2 linked regions of the Cycloclasticus pugetii PS-1 genome follow. The protein of the gene in region 2 interacts with the protein of the main gene of each other region in a pairwise test. Links are inferred from orthologs where the notes say so. Each region holds a gene or a part of one and is shown on either strand. Other genes may lie near its edges.

Region 1 (11,655 bases), 760 kb from region 2 along the record:
GTACGATACTATGGTCTAACTGTTCTGATAGCTCGTAGGCTTTTTCGCTGCTTTTAGTGATGATTTTAACTTGTAAGGTGTTCTCAAGCTCTTTAGCTAAACCAAGACCAATACGGCCACCACCTGCAATAATTAATCGTTTATAGGCTTTATCTTGATTGAAGAGTACGCTCAGTACTTGCTGAATATCCTTAGATGGCGCAATAAAGAAAACGCGATCGTGTTCTTCAATAATGGTGTGATAGTTGGGAATGATGATTTCGCTATCTCTATAAATGAGCGCTATTCTGGCGTAAACGCCACGTAATAAACGGGTCAAATCATCAAGTGATTTTCCGACTAATGCGCAATCTCGGTTGCATTTTGTTTCTACAAGGCTGAGGACGCCGTTAGCGAAGGATAAAACTTGCTGTGAGCCGGGATGCAAAATGAGGTTTTTTATAAATTGTACGATCTCATTTTCGGGGTTGATAATAACGTCAATTGGGATGGCGTTAGGGTTAAAAAGTTGTTCTTGAACGTCAATGAAGGTTCTTGCTCTTACGCGCGCGATTTTTTTCGGGACCTTAAATAAGTAGTGAGCGACTTGGCAAGCGGTCATATTTGTTTCATCGCTGTCTGTTGCTGCGATGATGATATCGGCATACTTGGTGCCGGCGCTTTCTAAGACATCTGGATGAGAGACATTGCCGCAAATGGCTGAAACATCAAGCCTTTCACAGACAGCGTCTATTACTTTTTGATCTTTATCAATCAGTGTGATATCGATATTTTCGCTAGACAAGTTGCTGGCAACAGTAGAGCCTACTCGACCGGCCCCTAAAATAATAATTCTCATAGGATACAGCGATAGCGCGAGTTAGCGTTTTCCTTTAAACTCAATGCCCAAGGCATGAAGTTTGCGGTAAAGGTGAGTTCTTTCCATGCCAGTTGTTTCAGCCAGTTTAGTAACGCTGCCTTTGTGCTGATCAAGGTGGTAATCAAGGTAGGCTTTTTCAAATTGTGCTCTAGCATCTTTAAGGGGTAAATCATAAAAGATTGGTATGTCGTTTGATGTTATGACGGATCTTGCAGATTCACCGAGCGTTGTTTTGACTTCAGTTAGACCGATCTCGTCCCCAATGCCTAGTATTAAGAGGCGTTGAACCACATTCCTTAGTTCGCGTATATTCCCTAACCACGTATAATCGCTTAAAAATTGTTGCGCCGCAATGGTGAATTTACGTTTTGGTAAGTTTTCTCGCTTTATGTAGTGCTGGAGATAGAAATCTAATAGTAAAGGGATATCCTCTTTTCTATCTTTTAACGAGGGCAAATGAAGGCAGGCGACATTCAGTAAATAGTATAAGTCTTTTCTAAATTGACCATTTTGAATGGCTTCTTCCAGGTCTCGTCGGGTCGAGGCGATAACTCTTACATCAGCTTTAACCTCTTCGTGGCCGCCAATGCGTTGAAATGATTTAGATTCTAATGCACTCAGTAAGCGGTGTTGGGTTTCACTGTCCATGTCACCAATTTCATCGATGAACAAGGTACCGTGGTTTGCTTTTTCCAATAAACCGTAGTGAATAGAGTCGCCGTCTTCACGACCAAAAAATTCTTCTAAGGCATTATGGGAAGTGATAATGCCTGTATTCAACTCTATAAAAGGCCCTTGTTTTCTGGTGCTATGTTCGTGAATATATCGTGCGAGTGTTTCTTTACCGCTACCAGGTTCGCCCGTTAATAATATGCGAGTGTCATGCTGTCCGAGTCGGCGTGCCTGCTCAAGAAGTTGTTGAATTTGTGGGCTGCTGCCAAGAGGCTCCTGAATGGTATTTGAATATTGTTTAAGGTCGATATTCTCTTGTTTAAGTTTTTCAGCTTCCAGTGCGCGTTCAATGGTCAGTAATAGTTTGGCAATGGATAATGGCTTTTCTAGAAAGTCATAAGCGCCTAAACGCGTGGCTTCCACAGCGGTTTCAACGGTGCCGTGCCCAGACATCATAATGACCGGGCAAGATAAATCTCCCGATGTAGACCAGTCTTTTAATAAGGTGACGCCGTCGGTATTCGGCATCCAAATATCCAGTAAAATTAAGTCATGGCGACACTCATGACGTGCTTGCTGAGCGGTTACAGCGCTATCAGCAGTAGATACTTCATAGTCTTCATCTTCGAGAATATCCCTAATTAGGCTGCGAATATCGGGTTCGTCGTCAATAACAAGAATATGAGGTTTGTTCATAAAGTGTATCCGTAATGATTAGGTTTTTTTAGGGAGTCGTAATAGGGAGTTGAATAATGAAATTAGCCCCGTGTGGAGTAACCGGCTTGGTAATGATCGTGCCGCCATGTTCCTCGATGATTTTTTTAACAATAGCCAGTCCAAGCCCAGTACCTTTCTCTTTGGTCGTCGCATAGGGTTCGAAAATGCGTTCAATATCGGAATTATCTACGCCTGGGCCATTATCAGCAATACAAATCTCGATTGAATCATTGGCTTTATTGTAGTTGGCCGATATGTTGATTTCTCCAAATTCGTCGTCAGCAATGGCTTCTTGCGCATTTTTTATCAGGTTAATGAAAACTTGTCGTAATCGAACTGGGTCTGCATAGGCGTTGGGTAAATCGTTATCAATAGTTACTATAAGGTGTTGAACTTGGCCTTGATACAAAGAAGCGATGTCATCGATAAGCTGGCTTATTGATATCACTTGGGGTTTGGACTGTGGTGGGCGTGCGAAATTCGAAAAGTCATTGACCATGCTTTTTAAGGCGCTGACCTGTTGTACGATGGTCTCTGTCGATTTTTTCAGTACTTTATTGGCATCATCATTGAGCTGTGAGTGAAGTTTTCTTTGTAGCCGTTCAGCAGATAATTGAATCGGGGTTAAGGGGTTTTTAATTTCATGTGCTAGACGTTGAGCGACTTCGCTCCACGCCGCGTTTCTTTGTGACTGGATAATGGGGGTAACATCATCAAAAATTAACACGTAACCAGATAATGTTTTATCGGCGGCATACAAGGGAGTGCCTTTTAGACGTAGAGTTTTCTTTTGATGGTTAATATAGAAGATGAATTCTCGTTGCCACTCTTTTTCTTTAGCGGAAAAATTATCAATCAGTAAACTGGTAAAGGCTTCTAGTTCTGGGAATTTAGCGGCAATGTCGGCAAGTGAGTATTCAATACAGGCCGATAAGGGGTGTTCGAGAATCTGGTTGGCACCATAATTGGTTGTTTTAAGTCGTAACGTAAGGTCAAAGCCTAAAACGCCATTAGAAAGGTGGCTTAATATGGTTTCTAAATGAGCATGTTGGTTCTCCGCGTCTCGTTGGGCGTTATAGGCTGCTTGTCGAGAGCTAGATATTCGCAATGTCATGGCATTAAAAGAATTAATAAGGAAGCCAAGTTCGTCTTTTCGATTGGTTTTTAGTTTCTTTTCGTAATTCCCTTCGGCAATAGCTTGAGTGCCTTTAACTAATTGGCGAATCGGTGCGACTAGTTCTCTTGCAAACACAAAGGCTGCCCAGCTAGCAGCTAAAATGCTAAATAGTAGAGCAAGAGAGAGTGTCAGGGTGAAACTAAACTTTAAAGAGTCTCGTAAATAACTGAATTCTTGATAGGTCGTATAAGCATCTTCTACCGAGTCGGCTAATTGACTAATATCTTCGGGTATCTCATAGATGGCTTGTAGGTAGCGCCTTGGATTGGTGTTTTTAATTTCCACGATGCTGCGGACAATTAAGCCTTTATCGGAGCTAGGTTCGAAGCCAATAAATTCTCGGTTTTGTTTGGCGAGCAGAAGCGTTGAACTGTCAGGCGTATTGGGAATGAGTACGCTGGGATCAATGTTAGTTGTGGCAATAATCTGCCCTTGTCTTGAAAAGGCGGTGAGTTCATTGGCATTGGTTTGTGCGCGTAGGCCGGCTAAGGTTAGCGATAAAAAGATATCTGGTTCGCTTTCTAGCTGACTAGCTAATTGACGAGTCTCCTTCATTAAGGAAAGAGTACGGTTATCTAGGGATCGGCGGCTCAGTGTTAATGAGCTTTCCATCGCGGTGTCTATTTTTGCATCAAACCAACTGTCAATACTTTGGTGTAGGAGCTGACTAGAAAAGTAAAAAACAATGCCAGTTGGGATCACAGAAATGGCAAAAAAAAGCAGCACAATGTGTACCGTAATACGTGAACCAACGGCTTGAGTTGAAAACTGTTGCCAAAGCCAGCGAATGTTTGAGAATAGCAGTCCGAATAAGAAAATAGTGCCTGCGATATTGATCAGAATAAGTGCAGAAAACAAGCCATTGAATTGAGAGTTAGACTCTGTTGCATGGCTCATCAAGTACAGGCTAAATAGCAGGCTGAGTAACACACCTGCGGGAATAAAATAGGCTCTCTTTTTTACTGGGCTAGTGGCCATTGAAAGGTATTGCTACGTAAGTGCCAGCCAGGGGTTATATAAGCTAAAGGGCGCATTGGAAGTGGTAATGCTTCAATATTTAGGTAGGCGTTTAAAGAAGCATTGGCATTAATGTGAGGGCTGTTTGTTAATGTGTATATAGGGATGTCAGTCAGTGTGCCTAATGAGTGAAGCGCTGCCGAAAGGCTGGAAAAGTTAAGTCGTATATTATTGGTGGTATCAGAGACTTGATAGATTTTAGCTAAAGTATGGTATCTCAGTTGATAGGGTAGGGTGAGGTTTGTATGGTGTTTGTTCCAAAGCCATTTTCTAGGTTCAGTGATTGAAAGGTCAATGTTGAAGGTAAGAGTGACTCCGTTGTGCAAAGCTTCGATGGCTTCATCGCTGAGGTTATAGACTATAAGACTGTTGAGCAAAAAAGTGCTGTCTTGCTGCGTTAGTGTGGCTGTTTTTATGGTGATATTGGGTTTTTCATCGGCCAGTAGGTTTGCTGGTAATAGCAGGCAAGCAAAAAAAAGCATGAAGAAGGAGAGTCGACAATAAAAGCGAATCGCCGGCATTAGATTTTTGTTAAACATGCGTAATAAAAACCATCCATATTGTTATCACCCGGTAAAATTTGCTGGCCATGTTCACAAGTGTGACCCCATTCAGCATTTATTTTAATTTCTTTTGCATCAGGGTGTTCGGCCAGAAAAGTAGATATTTGTTGGCTGTTTTCAGCTGATAATATAGAGCAGGTTGCATATAAAAGCACACCCTTTTTATCGAGCAAGGGCCAGATGGTTTTTAATAGCTTGCTTTGTAGTTCGATAAGAGCAGGAATGTCGGATGGTTGACGTAATATTTTAATGTCGGGGTGGCGTCTGATTACGCCTGTAGCGGAGCAGGGTGCATCTAGTAGAATGCGTTGAAAAGGTTTTTCATCAAACCATTCGTCGGCTTCTAGTGCATCAACGGTCATGACCTCAGCGTTGAGCTTTAATCGTTGAAGGTTTTCTAGAACACGTTGATTGCGCTTTTCATCAATATCAAGCGCTAGCAGAGAAACGGTGCCGGCGGCCTGTTCTAAAATATGGGCTGCTTTACCGCCTGGCGCTGCGCAGACGTCTAATATGCGTTGTCCGCCTTTAATGTCTAACAGTTCAGCCGCCAGTTGAGCTGCGCCGTCTTGTACTGAAGAGGCACCCTGCCAGAAGTCAGGCAGTTGATCAACATTGACCGGTTTTTCCAGTGTTAAACCTACTGTGTTGAAAGGGTTTTTTGTTGCGTGAATAGCGTTGTCGCTTAATTGCTGTAGATAGTGGTCTCGCGTGACTATTTTTTGATTAACCCGAATGGACATGGGCGGGTACTGGTTGTTTGCGGCAAGAATTTTTTTAGTTTGCTGTCCCCAACTTTTTGATATTTCTTTGACGAGCCAATCTGGATGAGAGAAGCGTTGGTTAAGTTGTTCGTCAACGGTTTTTTCAAGTGATTCTCTGTTGCGTAAAAAGTTGCGTAAAACGCCATTAAGCACACCGTTCGCCCAGCTTTTTTTTCCACGTTTACATTGGCTTACAGTCTCTGATACGGCGGCGTGGTCAGGTGTGCTGAGATAAATAATTTGGTACAAGCCGATTAAGGCCAGTACAGTAATATCCAAGTCTTTAGCTTTAAAGGGTTTCTTCAATAAAAGGTGGAGAATGGCATCGAGACGACTGTGCCAACGAAGAGTGCCGTAGCAAAGTTCTCGACAGAATGCCTTTTCACGAGGCTCTAAATTTTCACTTAAACTTAAGGCATCGGTGAGTGATTTGCCGTGTTGGATAACGGCGCATATAACAAGAACAGCCGTTTCCCGGGCAGAATGGCTAGTGTTTTTCTTTGCGTTCATCTTAGCCTAATGTTAATGCGTTGATGTGATGTGCAGATAGGTAGTCGGACGCGGACATGCGCCGTTTATTAGCAGGTTGAAGCTCGTTAACTTCAATGAAGTAATCGCCACAGGCAACAAATAATTTATTTTTCTCAGTGTTAACCTCTCCTGGCTGCCCGGAAGTGGGAAGTTGGGTGACGGTTGCCTGCCAAATGCGTAAGGGTTTGTTGTTGAGAAGCGTGTGGGCTACCGGCCATGGGTTGTAACCTTGAATGCTGCGTTGAACGTCAGCAGCTGGCTTGCTCCAATCTATCAGGGCTTCTTGCTTACTGAGTTTGTGAGCATAGGTCGCTTCATTGTTGTTTTGGCGGCTCGGGCTAAGTTGTTGTGCGTCAACGAGGGGCAGTAAATCTATTAAGGCGTTGGCGCCTAAGGTCGATAATTTATTGTGGAGGCTGCTGGAAGTGTCCTCGGGCTGAATAGGGAGAACAGTTTTTGACAACATATCTCCGGTGTCGAGGCCGGTATCCATTTGCATTAAGGTAATGCCGGTTTCTTTATCGCCCGATAAAATAGCACGTTGAATAGGTGCGGCGCCGCGCCAGCGAGGCAATAAGGAGGCATGGATGTTAATGCAGCCAAATTTGGGTGTATTCAAGACAAGGTCTGGCAAAATAATACCGTAGGCGACAACAATCATAAGGTCTGCCTGATACTGTTCTAGCGTTGTTATCGATGCTGCTGATTTGAAGTTAACGGGCTGTTCAATGGGTATATTAGCGTCCAATGCGCATTGTTTGACGGGGCTAAGTTGAACTTTTCGTCCCCGGCCGGCCGGTCGGTCTGGTTGTGTATAAACAGCGCAGACATGATGCTGACTAGCTATAAGCGCTTGAAGCGTTGGCACCGAAAAATCAGGCGTGCCTGCAAATATAATGTTCATGTTTAAAGGCCAGCTATAGCGAGTTGGATTGAGTTGTTTGTTCGGCTCGTTCTTTATCCATTCGCACTAGCTTCTTTCGAATGCGATTGCGTTTTAAAGGAGACAGGTAATCGACAAATAATTTTCCGTCTAAATGATCTATTTCATGTTGAATGCATACGGCCAATAAATCGTCAGCTGTTAGCTCGAAAGGCTTGCCATGTTCATCTTGAGCGCTAATCGTTACTGACTCTGCTCTTTCTACGTCTTCATAAAATCCAGGGACCGATAGACAGCCTTCTTGCATTACTTCAATGCCTTCTTTATGAGTGATAACTGGGTTAATGAGGCAAAGCTGTTCGTTTTTATCTTCAGAGACGTCAATGACAATGAGGCGTTTATGGTAATTCACCTGCGTTGCGGCAAGTCCAATACCGGGCGCTGCGTACATGGTTTCAAACATATCGCGAATAAATTGCCTCAATTCGTCATCAAAGACGGTGATATCGGTGGCTTTTGTTCGTAGCCGTTTGTCAGGAAAATGCAGAATATTTAATTTTGTCATATTGGAAGGGGGTGAAATATGCGACGGTGGCCAATTGTTTAGAGTGAATTCTAACGAATTTAGGTTAAACTTTGAATAGTCAATATTTTAAGCTAGACTTAGAATGTTATTAAATCGCCAATAAAAGGAAGATCGTGGCCATGAAAAAATTATTAGTGTTAGTGGTTGGAGTGTTGTTGAGTTGGAGTGTACTGGCAAACGATATTAAGCTGAACCCATCACACCCGGATCGCTACGTGGTTGTAAAAGGAGATACACTTTGGGGTATTTCTGCACGTTTCCTACAAACGCCATGGCGTTGGCCAGATATATGGCAAGCGAATGATCAAATTGCGAACCCACACTTAATTTACCCCGGCGATATTATTGAGTTGTCTTTTGTAGATGGCGTGCCAAGGTTGACTTTAAAAAGAGGTGATGGGAAATTATCACCCTCAATTCGGCGTTCTAGTTTAGCGGATGCCATTCCTGCAATACCGATTGATGCCATTGCACCCTTTTTAAATAGTCCAAGAGTGATGACGCAAGAGGAGTATGAGTCTGCGCCTTATGTCGTGGCATTTGATGATGAGCATATTCTCGGAAGTCCGGGCTACAAAGCGTATGTCCGTTCATTTCAAGACGGCATAGCCGATGGCTACATTATTGTGCGACAAGGCGAAGAATATTTGGATGGAGAAACTGGGGAGTCATTGGGTTTCGAGGCGGTCTATATTGCAGAGTCGACGGTAGAGCTGAAAGGAGACCCAGCGACTGTGATGTTGTCTAAATCAACGCGTGAAGTACGAAAAGGTGATCGTTTATTACCGGCTATCGAAGGACCGATTGTTCAAAACTACTTCCCTCATGCGCCAAAGAGCAATATTAGAGGGCAAATTGTTGGAATCGTTGATGGTGTGTCGAAAGTAGCAAAATATGATGTTGTGGTGATTGACCGTGGCGAACAAGACGGCGTTGAAGTGGGTCATGTGTTACAAATTGATCGAGCAGGCGAAACGGTTAGAGACATCATTGCTGGTGGTGGCGCAGAAGTGACGTTACCGGATGAAAAGGCCGGCGTGTTAATGGTATTTAGGGTGTTTGACCGAGTCAGCTATGGTCTCGTGATGGAAAGCTCTCGCGTGATACACCGCCACGATGTTGTTCATACCCCTTAGTATTGGATAGCTCTAACGGGGAAGACGGGCGAGTTTCTTCAGCGAGCATTCTTGCTTCTGATTATCGTCCTTGGTTAGCTTTATGGCGAATTACTGGCGTTGGTGCTAAAACATATTTATCGTTATTGGAGGTCTTTGGTACGCCGGAAAATGTTCTTGGCGCCTCCGCAGCATCGCTCAAGCAGGCTGGGCTTTCTTCAGCGGTTATTCAGCAAATAAAAAACCTGGATGAGCGTGAAATTGAGCCAGATTTAAACTGGCTCAAACGTGAAGATTGTCACCTTATGTGTTGGTACGATGAAGATTACCCGCTTTTGCTTAAAGAAATTCCAGACCCGCCGCCTATTTTATTTATTCGTGGTAATCGTAGCTTGTTAGGATCTTTGCAAATAGCCATGGTAGGAACAAGAAACCCTTCACCAATGGCCATGAAAACAGCGCATGCATTTTCAAAAAGCTTTGCCACCTTTGGCTTAACAGTAACGAGTGGTTTAGCATTAGGCGTTGATCAAGCGGCGCATGAAGGTGTTTTAGAGGCCGGCGGAAAAACAATCGCTGTCGCTGCTACAGGGCTCGATAGGGTTTACCCCGCTGGTCACAAGCCGTTGGCTGAAGAAATTATTAAATCTGGTGCGTTGGTGTCGGAATTTCCAATTGGCACACAACCAAAACCGGGTTATTTTCCGAGAAGGAATAGAATTATTAGCGGCTTAAGCTTGGGTGTTTTGGTGGTTGAGGCGGCGATAAAGAGTGGAACCTTGATAACAGCAAAACATGCAATGGAGCAAGGCCGGGAAGTGTTTGCAATCCCCGGGTCGATTCACAATCCGCTTGCAAAAGGCTGCCATCATTTGATCCGACAAGGGGCTAAATTAGTTGAAACGGCTGAAGATGTACTTGAAGAGTTAGGTAACTTATCGTTGGCGGCTCTCAATGAAGATGATGGGCAGAACGAAGAGCTTAGGTTGAATAAGACATCAATAACGGGTGATTATGCTGTTTTACTTGAAAAAATTGCGTTTGACCCCACCTCCGTAGATGAACTAATAACAGAAACTAATTTTACAGCCGAAGAGATTTCGTCTATGTTACTGGTATTGGAGCTTCAAGGTTTAGTGTCATCTGCGCCTGGAGGCCTTTTCTATCGGTGTTCAGCCGAATAAATAGAGATAAAATTAAAATAAATGAAAGAAACTATTTTTGAAGTACTTGTGTATTTGTTCGAGCATTATATTGATGCGGGCGATGAAAAGGCCCTTGAGCAAGGCAAGTTAAAAACTGAATTGCTGGAAGCAGGGTTTACAGAAAACTATGTTGATCGAGCCTTTGATTGGATGGGTGAGTTAACGACTCAACCATCGCAGGTGATGGAGAACTATGTTGGTCAAAGTGCGATCCGGGTTTATTCAGCCGAAGAACGATTACGTTTTGATGTTGATGCGCAAGGCTTCTTGTTGTTTTTAGAGCAGACAGGGATTATCGACTTAACACGCCGTGAGCTGATAATTGATAGAGCGATGGCCTTGGGTGATGCGCTTCTTTCTGTAGATCATGTGAAGTGGGTCGCGTTAATGGTGCTGTTTAGTCAATCTGGCATGGAAGGTCATTATTCACAAATGGAGGAGCTGGTTTACGGCGATACTCCATTCGAACTTCATTAGGTCTTATTATGTCAGCTCTTGTCATTGTTGAATCGCCAGCAAAAGCAAAAACCATTGAAAAATATTTAGGCAAAGGATTTACTGTTCTAGCGTCATATGGCCACGTGAGGGACTTGGTTCCGAAGGAGGGCGCGGTAGACCCGGACCATGATTTTGCGATGAAGTATTCTTTGGTCGAAAGGAATCAGCGTCATGTGCAGGCGATTACAAAGGCGATGAAAAAAGCCGATGAGCTTTATCTTGCAACCGACCCGGATAGAGAGGGTGAGGCCATTTCATGGCATGTTTCTGAGTTATTAAAGGAAAAAAAACTGCTCAAAGATAAGCCGGTACATCGAGTGGTTTTTCATGAGATTACTAAAAAATCAATTCAAAAAGCGATACAGGAGCCGCGTGAATTATCAATGGATATGGTTGATGCGCAGCAAGCTAGACGCGCACTCGATTATTTGGTTGGTTTTAATTTGTCGCCGTTGTTATGGAAAAAAATCAGACGCGGCTTATCTGCTGGGCGGGTTCAAAGCCCAGCGTTAAGATTAATTGTTGAACGTGAATTAGAAATAGAAGCTTTCAATAGTCGTGAATATTGGAGTATTGAAGCGGCAACTAAGGCGGCTAACCAATCTTTTAAAGCCAAGCTAACACATGTGGATGGCGAAAAGCTGACCCAGTTTAGTGTCGAAAACGCGGCGGATGCGAATAAAATAAAAGACGATATTGTGGCTGTTGCCGCCAATAAATTATTGGTTAAAAAGCTACAAAAAAAACAGCGTAAACGTAACCCAGCCGCCCCCTTTACAACCTCCACACTTCAGCAAGAAGCATCTAGAAAGTTAGGTTTTACAACTAAAAAGACCATGCAGATTGCTCAGCAGCTTTATGAAGGGGTAACCATCGGTTCAGAATCAATTGGTCTGATAACGTATATGCGAACAGATTCGGTGAACTTAGCGGCTGAAGCGGTTGATGAAATTCGTCAATTGATTGAATTGCGTTATGGTAAAGAGAATCTACCTAAACAAGCGCCGGTTTACAAAACTAAATCAAAAAATGCTCAAGAAGCCCATGAGGCTATTCGTCCAAGCTCAG
Region 2 (11,655 bases):
TCAAGATGCTGATTTTGCAGCAGAGACTGCAGCGTTGACTAGAGCGCAAATTCTGCAGCAAGCAGGTGTGTCAATTTTGTCTCAAGCTAACTCGTTACCACAAAACGTATTAGCCTTGTTGCAATAGGGCGTTAAGGGTAAATACTGGCTTTATGAAAATAGAGCCAGTATTAATCTAAACAGGAGGTAGTTATGGAAACATTAAATTTAGTTAGTTCGGCACCAAAGGCGGTAACGTCTAAGGCGTCTAATGTTACCGTATCAACTGATAGTGTTATTGCACAGAAGGTAAGTAATCAGTCAATGGGTGGTCAAGCTTTGCCGGAAGAGGTAAGCGGTAGCCAGTCATCAGCTGCACAAAAAATTGAAGAAACGGTGAGTGATTTGAATAGCTTTGTTCAAAACGTTCAACGATCTATACAATTTAGTGTGCATGATGATACTGGTCGTTCCGTTATAACGGTAACAGATAAGGAGTCGGGTGATGTTATCCGGACTTTTCCGTCTGAAGATGTGTTAGCAATGGCAGCGTATTTGGCTGAAAACAAGGCGCAATCAGAAGATGCGGCTCGTGGTTTGTTGGTAAACGAAAGTGCGTAGGAGGCAAGCTTTTTGCATAGTTATTTCAGTATTATGTAAATAAGGAAACCATTATGTCAATTTCATCAGCAGGTATCGGGTCTGGAATAGATGTTAATACATTGATCACTCAGTTGGTTGAAGCAGAGGGTGTCGATAAATCAAACAGGCTTGACTTTAATGAAGCTGAATATTTAGGTGATATTTCAGCGTTTGGTTCTTTGAAAAGTGCTTTATCTATTTTTCAAGGGGCTGTTCGAGACTTGCAAGATACAGCGGATTTTCAACTCAGGTCTGCTTTATCCAGTAATGATGAGGTTTTTACTGCGACGGCTGATGAAACAGCGGATGTCTCGCAATATGGCATTGAAGTTGTTCAGTTAGCACAAGCGCACAAGTTGATAACAACCAGTGGTTTTGCTGATACGGATACAATAGGAGACGGCACCCTAACATTTACCCAGGGTGCTGATTCTTTTTCTTTAACGATTGATGCAACAGATACCCTAACGGATATTAGAGATGCGATTAATGCTGCCAATGATAATACAGGTGTTTCAGCTTCTATTATTAATGTCGATTCGGGGCAACAATTAGTTTTTACAGCAACATCTAGTGGTTTAGATAATGCAATAACAATAACAGCAGTCGATAGTGATGGCGAAAATTCAGATGAATTTGGTTTGTCACGTTTAGTCAATACACAATTAAATACACCAAGCGCAGCTCAAGATGGCCAAATAAAAGTGGATGGTCAATTAATCAGCAGTAATAACAATACATTTTCGGATGTGCTGGATGGTATTACGATTAATGCTGTTTCAGTTGGTGCAGGTGAGCAGTTAACGGTTGCGCAAGACCGTGAGGCGATTACGTTTAAGATTGATACCTTTATTGCCAACTATAACGGCTTAGTTGATACCTTTAATACACTGGGTTCATACGATGCGGCGACAGAATCAGCAGGATTGCTATTGGGCGACTCTACTTTGCGCGGTATTAGTACATTAATAAGACAAGAAATTTCCTCTTCTGTGACTGGGCTTACAGGTCCTTTTAGCACGTTAGCAGAGCTAGGTATTACAACAGATGAAGAGGGTAAGCTATCCTTAAATAGCGAGACGTTAAACGCTGCTTTGGACAGTAATTTTGATCAAGTTGGACAATTATTTGCTGCGAGTAATGGCATCGCCAATACGTTAGATATGGCTATTGAGGGTTATATTGGCTCAAATGGAATCATTGATTCTAGAACAGCCGGTATACAAGTCAGCGTGGATGATATTGCCGATCAGCGAGAAGCACTAGATAGACGGTTAGTGTCCTTAGAAAGTAGGCTATTAAGTCAATTTACCGCCATGGATATACTGGTAAGTTCTTTACAAAATCAGAGTAATTTTTTAACACAGCAGCTGGCTAATTTACCAGGTGCTTATAATTCAAATAGTAATAATTAAAGTACATTTATAATTGGAGAATCCTATGAATGGCGCAACTGCATTAAAACAGTATCAACAAACATCCGTACATGGTGGTGTAATGGACGCATCACCACATAAGTTAATCCAAATGCTATTGGATGGGGCCTTATCGCGAATATTGTCTGCAAAAAGCGCTTTAAAGCAACAGCACGTTGCTAAGAAAGGTGAGCAAATTGGAAGTGCTATTTCAATTATTGAAGGACTTAGAGCGAGTTTAGATTTCAAACAAGGTGGTGAAATATCAAAGAATTTAGATGCACTTTATGAATATATTAATCACGTTTTATTACAGGCGAATATTAAGAATGATGCTGCCTTGCTTGATGAAGCGGGTAAGCTTTTGAGTCAGATCAAAATGGGGTGGGATGCAATAAGCCCTGATGCCGCGCAACGTTAATTTTTATGCTAAGTGATTTACAACGCCTTGACTCTATTCTTGCGGATACTGAAAAACTCATTCAGCTAGCTCAAGAGGGTGAATGGGATGCAGTGGTAAAGCTTGAAAAAGCACGTGATACAGACATACAGCATTTGTTTGAAACACCGCCAGATATCGAAGCTGTAGTATTGGCAGAAAGTATTCAATTGGTGCTAGATAAAAATAAAATCCTAACTCAATTTTTATTGAGTCAGCGTGATAGCCTTCGTATGGAAATGTCGCAAGCAGGGCATGCACATAAAGCTATTAATGCCTATTTAACAACAGGTTAATAGTTAGAAATAAGCTATTTAATGGTTGTGTCAGTCTTTTTTACATCGCCGGTATTATCATTCCACCGTAACGATAAAATATCGCCTTTTTTACCCTCTTTAAATGAGAAAGCCAGATAAGGGTTTTGAGATATTGATGTGCCAAATTGTGCTAGAAAAACTTCTTTACCGTTGTGTTCGCAGCTAAGTTTTTGAATATATTTCGCGGATATCCTTTCGCCTGAGTCTTTATCAATACGTTCACCTGTTTCCATGGGGTGTATAGCTAATACCCTAACATGAGTGATGTTATTTATTATTTTTGCTCTCACTTTCATTTATATCTCCAAATAAGATGAGATTAATAACGAATTATTAAGTTGCTAACGAGTACACCCACTTGATGAGACTTTTACTTTTTGGCTTCTACTATATAACTTGTCTCCTGCTTTGATAACAGCGATGACGGTGCTAGTTTTAACTAAACGAATTCGGGTCGACACAGATGCTAATGTATCTGGTGGGATTTGAAAGGTTGCCGTTAAAGGTTGAGGGTTGTCTTGTACAAAAATACTAATTGAGTCGACACCTTTTAGCTTGGTTTTGATCGAAATAGGAACAGCATCGCTATTTTCTGCTGTTTTAGGCGCCTTTAGCTTTACCTCGTTACTGTTAATGAGGGTCGATGAGCCAAATAAATGTTGGTATGCCTTATTAAGAGTGTCGGCATTAAAGGCATCGTTAGCCCATGCCGCCCAACTAGTGAGGGGAGATATCAAGGTTAAACAAGTGCTGGCACCCACCGCTAATAATTTTAGAAATTTTCTACGTGAAATAATCATCTCTTTTATAGTTGCCTTATGATTAAAACCTATAAAGGAAAACCGTCTGTAATGGAGCCTTCGTTTGCGCAGTCGCTAGTCTTAGTCATTATTAAACGTATTTTCAAGTAGGGTTCTTTATGACAATCAAGCAGCAGACTCTTTGCAAATGAGCAAGGTGCCTTTATTAAAGGGTCGGTTTTGTTTGTCTACGTACGTTCGTATTGAGCATTTTATAGCATAAAAGGGAGGTGCAGCTTTTATGCTTACGATCGCATTAAAGGTGGTTTTTTACAAACTATCGAGCATCTTTTGTGCTTTTTCTTTGTCGGAATCGTTACCGTTCTCCAATATTTCTTCTAATGTTTGACGAGCCGACTCTGTGTCTTCCATTTCGAGAGAAGCTTGTGCTAATGAAAACATGGTTTCAATACTCTCACTGGTAGGGTTGCTCAGATCCTGTGGTGTATCTTGATTTTTGATTAGGTCAAAATCAAATTCAAACTCACTCTTTGGTTCTTCGTCGTGGTTAGCTTCTTCAGGCTCAATGTCTTGTTGTATTTCTAAATCAAGGTCAAGGTCATCAGTTTGAATTGGTGCTGCTTGAATTTCAATGTTTTCTTCTGCTGGTGCTAGAAATAGTGGTGAGTCAGGGCAGATGTCCATGCCCATATCAACAATGCTATTCCATGCGTCAGGGTCTGAATCTTTTAGGTCTGATAATGAACTGGCCTGTTCTTCAAAAGCTTCAGCGTTATTGGATGAAAAGTAAACATCAAGCAATTTTAATTTAAGAGCTAGGTTTTCTGGCTCTGATTCTATCGCGCTTTTGATAAGATCTTCTGCTTGTTGGAATCGACCATAAGCAATATAGACATCACACTCTGTTAGAGGGTCCGCTTCTTGGGTATGTTCACTGCTGCCGAATTCGCTGGGTATGAATTCGCTTAAAAGAGGCTCTTCTTCGAGTATAGTAGATGAGGTATCAGTATTGTCTGTATCAATAGTTGGTACAACAGCTGGTGTATCAGAAAATACGTCCTCAGGCTGTGTTTCCTTACGTTGCTTTTTTCGACGTGCTAAAAATAGCCCAAGTAGAACAAGGAGCGCGCCGCCGCCATAAAGGGCAAGGGTGTTATCATTATCCTTGCTATCATTTTTTTCGACAGGTGTGTCAATAGGGGCTGGCTTTACAGTTGTTGCTGTTGATTCAGCAACGACAGGTTTTGCTGCTTGTAATTGTGCTAGCTGCTCATCTTTTAAAGCTAATAAACGTTGTAGTTTGTCTACTTGTTTTTCTAAATCATTGAGACGTGATTTAACCTCTTTGTTTTCTTCTTCAAGGGTTGTAGCCATCTCAATGGCAATGTTTGCTTGCTCTGTAGAGCTTGTTGAACCTATTGGGGTATCAGTGGTGTTGCCTTCTATAGGTATATTTTTTTCAGTATCTTGCTTCGGTGTTAATAAGGTTAGTTTTGCCTCATCTAGGTTATTTTCAAGTTTTTTTTTAACGTCGGATGTCGCTGCAAGGGCTTGGTCTTTCTGGTCTAGTTTTGCAACGGCCGCTGGCGTACTGGAGACGGTAGTTGATGAAGACCAGAGTGTATTGTGTTTAATATATTCATTGCTGGCTTGTGTAGGGCTGAGGCTTTCTGCCTGTTCAGTGCTTGGAAGTTTAAGCACCGCTCCTTTTTTTAAAGCATTGATATTTTCTTTGTAGAAGGCTTCTGGGTTATTGTCATAAAGGGCCAGCATCATTTGTTGATGAGTGACAGTACGATTATTAGTAATGAGTTTTTTAGCAATACCCCAGATAGTATCGCGACTTTTTGTTGGGCCATATTCACTGGCAGGTGCAGTTTGCACAGTAGTGGTAGGGGGTGTATATGTTGTTACCGATGCATCGTTTACGGGTGTTACTGGTGTAATGCTGGGTGTTTGAGGTAGTTCTAGTGGGTTGGTTCTAACATCAGACATTGTGATGGGCGGATCTAAAAGAATAGTAAATTCTTTTAATGTACGCCCCTGGGGCCATTCAACTTCGAGAATAAAGTTTACGAAAGGTTCTTTTATGGTTGCAGTCGAACGAACATCAACGGTAATTTCACCGTTTTTACCTAGCACAGGGGTGAACTTTAATTGGGTTAGATAGTGTGGCCTATCAATTCCTGCTTTATCAAAAGTCTCTCTTGAAGCAATGCCTATTTTTATATTGCTGGGGTCTTCTTGTTTGGAGCCAACAAGCGGAATCTGCGCTTTTAACAACTGATTTAAGGCAGAATACGTTGTAATTTCCCCGACACCTAATGCGTGGGCACTTGCAGAATTTAACAGGCAAAGTGCGGCAATAGTTTTTGTAGGCTTGTTCATTTTGTTGCTCCTAAACTAACGATAGTCGTCTATCCATAAATTAGTGAAATATATTATTAATATCAACTATAGACTAAAGATAATTTTTTACTAGTACTTCGGCAATTTGTACGCTGTTTAATGCAGCGCCTTTACGAACATTATCTGCAACGACCCAGAGGTTAAGCCCTCTAGGATGAGAGATATCTTCTCTGATGCGACTGACATAAACATCATCATGACCTGCTGATTCGGTAACTGCTGTTGCATAACCACCGTCAATGCGTTCATCAAGAAGTGTAATTCCGTCAAATGAGGACATTAGCTCACGGACTTTTTCGACGCTGATTTTCTCTTTAGTTTCTATGTGCAATGCCTCAGAGTGGCCATAAAAAACAGGTATCCTGACAGCAGTTGGGTTAACTTTGATTGAATCATCGTTAAAAATTTTGTTGGTTTCCCAAACCATTTTCATTTCTTCTTTGGTGTAGCCGTTGTCTTGGAAGACATCAATTTGGGGTAAAGCATTAAAGGCTATTTGTTTTGGGTATACTTTGGCCTCAGCATTTTTGCCATTTAATAATTTTGCTGTTTGCCCAGCTAGTTCTTCAATGGCGCTTTTTCCAGTGCCTGAAACGGCTTGGTAAGTGGCAACATTTATACGCTCAATACCGACCGCATCATAGATGGGTTTTAAAGCAACCAACATTTGAATGGTTGAGCAGTTTGGGTTTGCAATAATGCCTTTATTGGTATGTTGCGCGATGGCCTCTGGGTTTACTTCGGGCACCACGAGAGGGATGTCTTCGTCATAGCGGAAATGTGATGTGTTATCTATAACAACACAACCGGCAGCGGCAGCTTTAGGCGCATACTCTGCAGAAACAGAACCGCCTGCTGAAAACAAACCAATTTGAACTTGACTAAAATCAAAGTCGGCGAGGTTGCCGATTTTTACGTTTTTGCCATTAAATTGAACAGTGCCACCAGCAGAGCGACTGCTTGCTAAAGGGTAAATATTTCCAACAGGGAACTTTCTTTCCTCAAGGATAGATAGCATCGTTTCACCAACGGCGCCTGTAGCGCCAACAACAGCAATATCATATGTTTTCATTTAGGTTATTCCTTGCAAAATCATTAAGTTTTAAGTGAAATTATCAGCTTAATCAAAAGTTAAGCTGATGCTTTATTGTTGTATCGCCGAGAATTTGCTCGGCAAACACCTAGTCGTCGAGTACTGCGAATATTTTTGCAGTAATGTCTTGCACACCACCAACACCCTCAATGGTGCTGAATTTAACTGCAGATGTTTCAGCAGCCTTTGAATAGAAGTCAACAAGTGGCGCTGTTTGGGAGTGGTAAGTTGTTAAGCGATCGCGAACAATGTCTTCATGATCGTCGGCACGTTGAATTAATGGCTCACCAGTAATGTCATCAAGTCCCTCTTGTTTAGGCGGGTTATAAGTAAGGTGGTATGTTCTGCCAGAGTCCAAGTGCACGCGCCTTCCAGCCATTCTACGGACGATTTCTTCGTCATCGACAGCAATTTGTATGACGTGATCAACCTCTATGCCCATGTTTGCAAGGCCAATGGCTTGTGGGATTGTGCGTGGGAAACCATCTAACAAGAAACCTTTTGAACAATCATCTTCTGTTAATCGTTCTTTGATTAAGCCTAAAATAATTTCATCAGAGACAAGGCCGCCGACATCCATAACCTTTTTTGCTTCAATACCTAATGGTGTGCGAGCTTTAACGGCAGCTCGTAACATATCTCCCGTGGAGATTTGAGGAATACCGTACTTCTCAGTGATAAATTGCGATTGTGTCCCCTTACCGGAACCAGGGCCACCCAATAAAATTATGCGCATTAATTGTCCTCAAAACCATTGTTATTTTAATCGCGCAAAATAACATAATACGAGGTTTTAATCCAGTTGTTAGCGCTGTTATAGACGTTAGGGGGTGGTGATTTTTAAGCTTCTCAATGGGCAGGTATACCATCATTGATCAGCTCGGTTTTTGATGGGAGAGCGGGAAGGCGGGTATGTTTTTTATTTAAAACAAAGTAGATCTATCTGATGTGAGAGGATGAGCAGTACGCGTTTTATAAGGTGAACTGGTCACGTCTTAATTGATGAGGTGCGGGTAAACGTAGAAAGGTAGGGGGCAGCATAGAGGCCCTTGATAAATGGCCTCTATGCTGTTGTGTTTAGGGCTATTGAGGTTTTTGTGGTGTGATTTCGATTTTTGCTTTTTTTCTTAAATCATTAATGTGTTTTTGAATATGTTCTTGTTCGAGACTAGCCGTAATGCTCGGTTTGACTTGTTCAAACGTTGGCGGCGTCCCATCACGTTTCCCAGTGCGTAAAATGATATGCCAACCAAATTGAGTTTGTACAGCCTGTTTAGTGTATTCATTATCTTTCAAAGAAAGCACGGCTTTCGAGAACTCAGGTACCATTCGTTGCGGAGCAAACCAACCTAAATCCCCACCTTTTGGGCCGCTTGGTCCTGTTGAGTATTCCTTGGCAAGTGTAGCGAATGGAGTACCTTTGTTGAGTTTCTCAATAACTTCTTTCGCCTGCGCTTCTTCTGATACTAAGATATGGCTAGCTTTAAGTTCCGTGACATCCATTTCGTTAATGTTAGCATCATATTCTTCTTTTAGACGCTCTTCAGGAATAGGGTTGTTGTCAAGAAAGTCAATCATAGCGACTTGAGAAAGCATGCTTAAATTAATAAACTTCATGCGTGCCTTAAAGTCAGAAGATTTGTCTAACTTATTCTTATGAGCTTCTTCTTTTAGGAGTTGCATGTTAACGATATCATCAACCAGTTGGTTCATTGGGACATTGTTTTTTGAATCGATTTGACGCCTTTCTAGGGCGTAAAACTGTAAGGTTGATTGTTTGAGTTCTTGTCCATTAACAATAGCGATGGTTGGGTCTTCGTTTGCGAATGCCTGTGGGGCGATAGATGCTAGTAAAATTGAACCAATGATGACTAATTTACCCTTCATTTAAATCTCCTGTTGTCGGTTTTTCTTCTGGTGTAAAGGCTTTAATGCTAAGTGCATGAATGTCGCTTTTCATCATGTCACCTAATGCTCGATAAATAAGCTGGTGACGTTGAATTCTTGATTTATTTTCAAATTTATTAGAAACAATGGTCAGGTAAAAATGCCCACCACCTGATTTAGCACCTTCATGCCCTGCATGAGATTGGCTATCATCTAATACTTGAATGAACTCGGGCTGAATAGCCTTATTTAAAGTGTCTTTTATTATATCTGTACGGTTTGTCATTTTATCTGTAGAAAAATTCCTAGTTATGGTTATCTGGTTGGTTTATAGGGTCTTCGATGTGCTTGGTAAGGTAAATGCCTTGAGCCACAATAAACATTATTGTTAACCCAAGCATTCCAAACAATTTGAAATCTACCCAAGTATCTGTGTCGAAATTGTACATAACATACAGGTTTAAAAGCCCTTGTACTACAAAGAAAAGAGCCCAAATGCCATTTAGTTTTGTCCAAATTTTGTCAGAAAGTGTTAATCCACCGCTCATCATGCGTTTAACAAGAGGGGTGTTACCAATAAAGTGCGTGGAAATGCAAGCAAAGGCAAAAAGCCAATTGATCACTGTGGGTTTCCATTTAATGAAGGTTTCATTTTGTAGGTAGAGTGTTGCGCCACCAAAAAGAAGCATAAGGCAGAAAGTCATTATATGTGTTGAATCGACTCGTTTATTTTTAAGCCAAAATGAAGCAACCTGAAGGCCAGACGCAATAATTGCGACAACTGTTGCAGCGTATATGCCTTGCCATTTGTAGACAATAAAAAATAGTAATATTGGAAAAAAATCAGTCAGAAGTTTCATGGTATAGGAGGTGTATATTTAAACAGAAAAATCTACGCCTAATTGACTGTGAAGTTCATCGCGTAGAGTTTGGCTTTCTAGAGCCTGATGATCAAGGTATGACTGGATTGATTTTTGGTTTTTGTAGTCTAGGTTGTCAATATGAATATTGGCTTTTTGACTGTCATTTAGCGTTTCAATTTTTTGGATTATTTCAGCGCGTTCAATGTTTTTAGTTGTTAACGGGCTGTTTTTCTCCTGACTTGCTATGTGCTTTTCATTTAAATCTTCCTGTGTGCCAGTCGGTTTGTTGGCAGCCTTTTTAGGATTTGGTATTAGGCTAACACCGGTTAAATTTGCTTGAATGTTCATGAGGGATAATTGCTACAATATACTTAATTTAAGTTGCTGGCTTGGTAACGACTTCAATATCTTCAAATTAACAATTTAACACAATTATTGATATTTCACTATGAGCCCATTAGAACGCTATGAACTTGATCTGGCGCAAAAAAGTTTTATTAAAGATGATGCACAGAAAGTCATTATTCAGTGTTTAAATGATTTGTATAAAGAGCTGCTCAATACACCCTCCCAGCTAACTGAAAAGAAAGGTTTTTTTTCTATATTTAAGGCCAAATCAGAACCTCTTTTATTGGCGCCCAAAGGGCTCTACTTATGGGGAGGTGTAGGGCAGGGCAAAACCTATCTTATGGATATCTTTTACGATTCTTTACCATTTAAAGAAAAGCAGCGAACACATTTTCATCGGTTTATGCAAAAAGTTCATAAACAACTCGGTGAGATAAAAAATGTTGAAGATCCACTACAAAAGGTGGCCGATGGAATATCACAACGTTGTAGGGTGTTGTGTTTTGATGAGTTTTTTGTTTCCGATATTACCGACGCAATGCTGTTAGGCCGCTTGTTTGAGGCTTTATTTAAGCGTGGTATCTGTTTAGTTGCAACGTCTAATATCGAGCCGGATGGTTTATATAAGGATGGACTACAACGGGCAAGGTTTTTACCCGCTATCGAGGCATTGAAGGCCAACTGTAAGGTTAGAAAATTAGACAGTGGAACAGATTACCGATTGCGAGAATTAGAACAGGCGGAAATCTATCATTCTCCCTTGGATGATCAAACAGACAAAATATTAAATGAGTTGTTTGAACACTTAACCGTTGCAGATGTTGAACCTGAGTCAGCACTTGAAATAGAGGGGCGGATTATTGATGTAAAGCATTGCTCAGAAGGGGTTGTATGGTTTGATTATCAAGTCATTTGTGATATTCCACGTGGTTCAGCTGACTACATTGAAATTTCGCGCTGTTTTCACACCGTATTGATATCAGACGTTGTGGTAATGAATGATATGAGTAATGACCATGCGAACCGTTTTGTTAATTTAGTCGATGAGTTATATGCTCATAATGTTAAATTAATTATGTCAGCACAAGTGTCTGCTGAGAAGTTGTATCAAGGTAAAAAGCTGGCTTTTCAATTTGAACGTACAGTCAGTCGTTTGCTTGAAATGCAATCACATGAATATTTAGAAAGGCCTCACTTACCCTAAAAAGGAGAATAATGATGGATAAACAAACACAATTAGAAATTGAAGCCGCCACTTTTAGGCGAATTCTTAAACACTTACAAACGAAGACAGATGTGCAAAATATTGATTTGATGAATTTGGCAGACTTTTGCCGAAATTGTTTTTCTAAATGGTATATGGCTGAAGCGAAAGAACGAGATGTTGATATTGATTATGAAGCGGCTAGAGAGGTTGTGTATGGCATGACGTTTGCCGAATGGAAAGAGAAATATCAATTACCAGCAACACCTGAACAGTTAGCAGAATTTGAAGCCGGTGA

The links.
Region 1: the proteins of CYCPU_RS0107135 (region 2) and def interact in binary tests that used the Escherichia coli proteins (3 or more experiments, as listed by UniProt). The link is inferred for Cycloclasticus pugetii PS-1 from one-to-one orthologs.

What each region holds. Positions count from the first base shown.
Region 1 is NZ_ARVU01000001.1:2,221,169-2,232,823, reverse strand. What follows is about bases 5,984-8,863. They hold def (peptide deformylase), read right to left. Parts: upstream 7,749-8,863; coding sequence 7,218-7,748; downstream 5,984-7,217. Other genes in these bases: CYCPU_RS0110850 (LysM peptidoglycan-binding domain-containing protein), read left to right, coding at 7,889-8,863; fmt (methionyl-tRNA formyltransferase), read right to left, coding at 6,281-7,204; rsmB (16S rRNA (cytosine(967)-C(5))-methyltransferase RsmB), read right to left, coding at 5,984-6,279. Also shown: Trk system potassium transporter TrkA, read right to left, coding at 1-847; CYCPU_RS0110880 (sigma-54-dependent transcriptional regulator), read right to left, coding at 860-2,227; CYCPU_RS0110875 (ATP-binding protein), read right to left, coding at 2,256-4,403; CYCPU_RS0110870 (DUF4390 domain-containing protein), read right to left, coding at 4,385-4,981; more of rsmB, read right to left, coding at 4,963-5,983; more of CYCPU_RS0110850, read left to right, coding at 8,864-8,905; DNA-processing protein DprA, read left to right, coding at 8,908-10,068; CYCPU_RS0110840 (Smg family protein), read left to right, coding at 10,090-10,566; topA (type I DNA topoisomerase), read left to right, coding at 10,575-11,655. UniProt on the Escherichia coli protein: Removes the formyl group from the N-terminal Met of newly synthesized proteins. Requires at least a dipeptide for an efficient rate of reaction. N-terminal L-methionine is a prerequisite for activity but the enzyme has broad specificity at other positions.
Region 2 is NZ_ARVU01000001.1:1,458,813-1,470,467, reverse strand. The notes cover bases 5,025-7,904. They hold CYCPU_RS0107135 (aspartate-semialdehyde dehydrogenase), read right to left. Parts: upstream 7,035-7,904; coding sequence 6,015-7,034; downstream 5,025-6,014. Other genes in these bases: adk (adenylate kinase), read right to left, coding at 7,144-7,791; CYCPU_RS0107140 (type IV pilus assembly protein FimV), read right to left, coding at 5,025-5,941. Outside these bases: CYCPU_RS0107175 (flagellin N-terminal helical domain-containing protein), read left to right, coding at 1-127; CYCPU_RS0107170 (flagellar protein FlaG), read left to right, coding at 193-600; flagellar filament capping protein FliD, read left to right, coding at 654-2,036; flagellar export chaperone FliS, read left to right, coding at 2,062-2,457; CYCPU_RS0107155 (flagellar protein FliT), read left to right, coding at 2,463-2,771; thiosulfate oxidation carrier complex protein SoxZ, read right to left, coding at 2,786-3,088; thiosulfate oxidation carrier protein SoxY, read right to left, coding at 3,134-3,592; more of CYCPU_RS0107140, read right to left, coding at 3,863-5,024; CYCPU_RS0107125 (peptidylprolyl isomerase), read right to left, coding at 8,139-8,942; CYCPU_RS0107120 (BolA family protein), read right to left, coding at 8,932-9,228; CYCPU_RS0107115 (septation protein A), read right to left, coding at 9,248-9,802; CYCPU_RS0107110 (hypothetical protein), read right to left, coding at 9,821-10,153; cell division protein ZapE, read left to right, coding at 10,254-11,357; CYCPU_RS0107100 (DUF1244 domain-containing protein), read left to right, coding at 11,369-11,655.